DNA from 2 places in the Halopseudomonas salina genome. Region 1 is predicted to be linked to the other one. Evidence: predicted binding sites of a transcription regulator. Region 1 holds the regulator's gene; the other holds the start of a gene.
The links. Region 1 encodes sigma-54, which starts transcription at its own class of promoters, with help from an activator protein. Its sites were predicted from a motif close to ANTGGCATNNANNTTGCTNT; they were not measured.
Positions count from the first base shown of each region.

Region 1 (3,092 bases):
AGATGCATGGCGCTCAGGTATCCGAGTCTGTAACGGTCATGATGCGATAAAGCTCATCGGCATCGTCCGCTTCGCGCAAGGCTTCACGCAGGCTAGCCTGGTCAAGCTTTTCGGCAAGCATCTTGAGTATCTGTAAATGCTGTTCGGTGGCTTCCTGTGGGACCAGCAGCACAAAGATAAGGTCCACCGGTTCTCCGTCCAGTGCATCAAAATCAATTTTCGATTGCAGCTGGAACAGCGCGCCTACCGGTTTATGGCAATCCTCCAGCCGACAGTGGGGTATGGCTATACCGTTACCAAAACCGGTTGAGCCAAGTTTCTCCCTGGCTATCAGGTTCTGGTAAATGCTGTCGGGATCAAGATGACTATGTTGGGCGATCATCTTGCCGATCAGCTCGAGCATCTTTTTCTTGGAGCCCCCCTGCACACCGGCAAAGGTGCGCTGGGGGGTCAGTATGTGATCAATTTGCATGGGTTTTGGCTACGGTTGCCTTAGCGGTTAGCGGTCGTTGACGCCTTGCTGGCGATTGAGGTTTTTTTCCTTGTGCTTTATCAGCTGCCGATCAAGTTTGTCGGTCATCAGGTCAATGGCGGCGTACATGTCTGTGTGCTCTGCGTTGGCGACTACCTCGCCGCCGGCTACATGCAGGATAGCTTCAGCTTTCTGTCGGAAGTTCTCGACTTCGAGTATGACCTGAACATTGGTAATCTTGTCGAAATGTCGCTCCAGGCGGGACATTTTCTCGTTCACGTAATTGCGCAGTGGATCGGTAATGTCGAGCTGATGACCGCTTAGGTTCAGTTGCATATGACTTCTCCTGATTGGCTTGATGAAGCAGGGAAACGAAGTCGATTCCCCATAATGCCGTATTTCGTGCTCTGCGTATCAGGCCCGCCGGTCAGACAATCCGCTTACGTTCGCTCGACGGAGCGATATTGAGCGATTCGCGGTACTTGGCGATGGTACGACGGGCTACATCAATTCCCTGCTCTTCCAGTAAACCAGCGATCTTGCTGTCGCTCAATGGTTTCTTCGGGTTTTCTGTCGAGACCAGTTTCTTGATCAGCGCGCGGATCGCCGTGGAGGAAAATTCGCCGCCTTCAGAGGTGCCGACATGGCTGGAAAAAAAGTACTTAAGCTCGAAGATACCCCGAGGCGTGTGCATGAATTTCTGCGTAGTTACCCGCGAGATCGTTGATTCATGCATACCTACGGCTTCGGCTATGTCGTGCAGCACCAGGGGCTTCATTGCTTCTTCACCGTACTCGAGAAACTCGCGCTGGTGCTCGACAATCTGAGTGGCCACTTTCATCAATGTTTCGTTGCGGCTTTGCAGGCTCTTAATGAACCAGCGTGCTTCCTGCAGGTTATTGCGCAGGTAGGTGTTGTCTGTGCTGGAGTCGGCACGCCGTACCATGGAGGCGTATTGGCTGTTGACCCGGATCTTGGGAACAGATTCCTGATTCAGCTCGACAATCCAGCGGTTGCTGTCGCGGCGCACAATAACATCGGGGATCACATATTCGGGTTCACCCGAAGCTATTTCCGAGCCGGGGCGGGGGTTGAGCGTCTGGATCAACGCGATAACGCGACCCAGCTGGTCTTCCTTGAGCCGTGTGCGACGCATCAGCTGACTGAAATCGCGACTGCCAAGCAAGCCCAGATGATCGCGCACGACCTTCTGTGCCTGCTCCAGCAGCGGGGTGTCGGCCGGCAGCTGGCGCAGTTGCAGCAGCAGGCACTCGCTCAGATCACGTGCCCCTACACCCACGGGTTCGAACTGCTGGATTCGGTGCAGCACCATTTCGATTTCGTCGAGCTCCACTTCGCGCTCCGGGTCGATGGAGGCAAGGATCTCTTCGAGAGACTCCTCCAGATAGCCGTCTGCATTGATTGCATCAATGATCGATAGTGCAATGAGCTGGTCGGTTTCCGAAAGAGGAATCAGGTTCAGCTGCCATTCCAGGTGGCTTTGCAGCGTTTCACCGGTACCGGTGCGGGAAGTGAAATCCCAGTCATCATCATCGCCGCTGGGGAGCGAGCTTGCCGATGTCTGATAGACATCTTCCCACTGGGTATCTACGGGCAAATCGCTAGGAATCTGTTCATTCCAGTTGCCTTCCTCGGCGGCCTGGGAGTGCTGATCAATGGCGTCCATTTCAACCGGCTCGGGTACGGAGACGGCGGGGGCATCGTCGTTGTCGGCTCCATCTGATCCCGAGCCGCCATGATCATCGTCAGCCTCGTCAGCCATTTCCAGCATCGGATTAGCTTCAAGGGCCTCCTGAACCTCCTGTTGGAGGTCGAGACTCGACAGTTGGAGCAGTCTGATGGCCTGCTGCAGCTGCGGCGTCATGGTCAGCTGCTGCCCCATCTTGAGGACGAGCGTAGGTTTCATTATCGGACGTATTACCTTATGCGCTATTACTGGCGTTGGTGCGAGGCTGGCCTGAGGCTAGCATGCCTGAATCGACCCTGTTTTTATAGCCGGAACTCTTGGCCCAGATACACATCCTTGACCAGCTGATTGTCGAGTACGGCCTGCGCGTTTCCCTCGGCGATAATATGCCCATCGCTGACGATGTAGGCCTTGTCGCAGATGTCGAGTGTCTCGCGCACATTGTGATCGGTGATCAGCACGCCAATGCCCTTGTCCCTGAGATGCTGAATGATCTGTTTTATATCGTTTACCGAGATCGGATCCACACCGGCAAAGGGCTCATCGAGCAGAATGAACTTGGGGTCACTTGCCAGCGCGCGAGCTATCTCAGCACGACGGCGCTCGCCGCCGGACAGACTCATGCCCTTGCTGTCGGCCAGATGATGGATATGAAATTCGTGCATCAGGGAGCTCAGCTTGTCGAGCCGGCCCTGCCGGTCCAGATCCTTGCGAGTCTGGAGTATCGCCATGATATTGTCGGCCACACTCAGCTTGCGGAAAATGGATGCCTCCTGGGGGAGGTAGCCGATGCCCTGGCGAGCCCGTCCATGCATGGGCAGATGGGTGACGTCGAGGCCGTCTACCAGTATGTGACCATGGTCGGCCTTCACCAGCCCGACAATCATGTAGAAGCAGGTGGTCTTGCCAGCG
Region 1 covers NZ_BMFF01000009.1:24,796-27,887, reverse strand. The annotation lists gene rapZ (RNase adapter RapZ) at 1-8, opposite strand, end outside; gene ptsN (PTS IIA-like nitrogen regulatory protein PtsN) at 14-472, opposite strand; gene hpf (ribosome hibernation-promoting factor, HPF/YfiA family) at 500-808, opposite strand; gene IEV54_RS16070 (RNA polymerase factor sigma-54) at 900-2,399, opposite strand; gene lptB (LPS export ABC transporter ATP-binding protein) at 2,483-3,092, opposite strand, start outside.

Region 2 (3,092 bases), on a different contig from region 1:
AGCGTGACGCCTTGAATTCTGAAGTGACCGAGTTGAAGAAAGAGTTGGACCGGATTTCCAACACCACTGCATTCGGTGGCAAGAAGCTGTTTGATGGCAGCTTCGGAACCGAAACCTTCCAGGTTGGTAGTGCTGCGAACGAAGCGATCAGTCTCAAGCTGGACGAGGTTAGCACCAAGGAATTGAAATCCGATTCCATCAGCAGCGGTACCATTGCTACACAAGCCGCAGCAACGGCTAGCGGTGCGGTTGCTGTAAGCTTCACTGTGGAGCAGGGCAGTGCAGACGGTACTGATCGCGTATTTACCATCAGCGCTGAATATGCCTCCGGCGCCACCGCTGCCGAGCAGACCCAGCTGCTGGCAACAGTTATCAACGATGCCAACATGGGTGTAGGTGCGTTCGTCAACGACGCTGGTGGAATTGACGTCATCACTGATGCTGATCTTGGTACTGCCAACAAGGGTGAGCTGTCGATCGCATTCGCTACTGACACCACTGCTGCTGCTGCCGAAACGGCCGCCAGCGGTGGGACTGCAGTGGCGCTGGCCGATGTTACATCTAATAACTCTGTGAAAGATATCGACATCACGTCTGCCAAAGGTGCTCAGGAAGCCGTCTACATCATCGACGCCGCCCTGCAGTCCATCGATAGCCAGCGTGCGGACCTGGGTGCTGCCCAGAACCGCTTCCAGTCGACTATCAGCAACCTGCAGAACGTGTCCGAGAATGCTTCTTCCGCTCGCGGCCGGATTCAGGATACCGACTTCGCTGCTGAAACTGCGAAGCTGACCAAGAACCAGATCCTCCAGCAGGCTGGTACTTCAATCCTGGCCCAGGCCAACCAGCTGCCCCAGGCCGTCCTCAGCCTCTTGGGCTAAGGTCGAATAGGAGCTAGACTGCGGGGGGAGGGCTGAAAGCCTTCCCTCCGCTTTTTCCTTTGCGAGGTAAGCACCATGGAAATGGGCGTTCTCAAACCGTTTGAAGTAACTAGCACTGCACGCGCCGGTGTTTCGGTTGAGGCGGGTAGTGTCGGCAGGGCTGCCGGCAAGCAAACGGATGTTGCATCAGCAATCAGCTCGAACAAAACGGATGAGGCTACTCGCTCATCTTTGACAGATCAGCCCGTCGAAGCAGACCGTGAAGCAATAGATGCGGCCGTTTCTGACATGCAGAATTTCGTCCAGTCGGTCCAGCGTGACATCAACTTCAACGTGGATGACAGCAGCGGCCGGGTGGTAATCAATGTAACCGAGGCTACCAGTGGCGAAGTGATTCGCCAGATTCCCTCGGAAGAAGCGTTGCGACTCTCGGAGAGCCTTTCCGAAATTCGCAGCTTGCTGTTTAAAGCAGAAGCCTGAGGGCTTGCTGCTGGCCGGTTCTACTGGCACATAACTTGCCTGCATTACCGGGACATTCTATTCGGTACGCAGACCGCCAAAAAACGGTCGTAGGGGCAGGCTTATGGCTATTCAAGGTTTTACAGGTGTTGGTTCCGGTCTCGATATCAATAATATCGTCAAGGCAATGGTGAATGCGGAAAGCGCTCCCAAAACCGCTCAACTGAATCGTCTGGAGCGGGACACCACGGCCAAGTTCTCCGGGCTTGGACAATTTCGGAGTGCGATTTCCGACTTCCAGAGTGCGATCAAGGATCTCAACGATCCCGCCCTGTTCGAGAAACGTAGTGCCACCTCCGCCAAGCAGGACATCTTTACCGCCAAGGCAGATGGAACGGCAACCGCAGGCAACTTCAGCGTCCAGGTCTTCAATCTGGCGCAGACCAGCAAATTGTCCCTGCAGGGGTTGGATAACGCCACTGACCCCGTTGGTACCGGTACACTCACTATTTCTGTGGGTGGAGAAGCTCTCGATATTTCCATCGGTGAAAACGACAGCAGTCTTGCCGGGATCCGCGATGCGATCAATGCGGCCGGAAAAAACAGCGGCCTGTCCGCCACGATCGTAAGCGACCCCAGCGGTGCAGGCGGAGCACGTCTGGTACTGAGTTCGGACAAGGCGGGTAACGGTAACGATATCAGCGTCAGCTCCAGCAGTACTACCGGCAACCTAGGTCAGTTGGACTTCACCCCCCCAGATCCGACCCTGATTGATTACGAACCTGCAGCGTACGACCCGGCAAATCCCCGTGCGGCCCGTGTGATCAGCTACGCCCGGGACGCCAATCTGGCAATTGATGGCATCCCTCTCTCGAGTGCCAGCAATACTGTTGAAGACGCTATTGCGGGGGTCACGCTGACCCTTAAGTCTGCGCAATCCGCAGAGGACTTGCAGAACGCCAGCACTATAAGTCTGGGTGTTGCCGAGGATCGGGCGGGCGTCAAGGGATCGCTGAAGAAATTTGTCGATGCCTACAACAAGATGATGGGTACGATCGGCAGCCTGACAAAGGTAACTTCGGTAGGTGGTGATGACGGAGAGCCATTGGCTGCAGCCCTTGTTGGTGATGCTTCGGTGCGGTCATTTTCCTCTGCTATTCGAAATGAGCTCGGTTCTACCCAGGGCGGAACCAATGGCCTTCGCCTGCTCGCCGACCTGGGAATTTCCACCCAGCGCGATGGCACGTTGAAAATCGATGATCAGAGAATGGATACGGTACTTGAGGAAAACTTCGAGGAGCTGAGCGGGTTCCTCACTGGCGACTCAGGTATCCTTTCGAGACTGGAAGCCAAGACTGACCCTTACACCCAGGGTGGTGGCATTCTCGAGTCGCGCACCAAGGCACTGCAAAATACGCTTTCCAGCGTGGATGGTCAGCGTGAACAACTGACACGCCGCATCGACAAGCTTGAAGCGCAGCTATTTTCCCAGTTCAACGCCATGGATGCCTTGGTGGCTCAGCTCTCGGGCACCAGCGACTATCTAAGCGGTGCACTCAGTAATCTCCCAGGCGTTGTCAGACAGGATAGACGTTAATGAAAAGCCCAATCGATACCTATAAAAAAGTCAGCATTTCCCAGGAAGTGTCGCAATATCGCGCGGTACAACTGCTGCTCAACGGCGCGATTGAACGCGTCAAGCTGGCTCGCCACGCCCAGGCGACGGGTAACCCCGAACGCCGTGGTGTCGCT
Region 2 covers NZ_BMFF01000003.1:330,911-334,002, reverse strand. The annotation lists gene IEV54_RS08935 (flagellin) at 1-881, shown strand, start outside; gene IEV54_RS08930 (flagellar protein FlaG) at 957-1,361, shown strand; gene fliD (flagellar filament capping protein FliD) at 1,465-2,937, shown strand; gene fliS (flagellar export chaperone FliS) at 2,937-3,092, shown strand, end outside.
Region 2: fliD (flagellar filament capping protein FliD) is a predicted target of sigma-54. The motif match lies at 1,384-1,403, and genes of this name have one in related genera.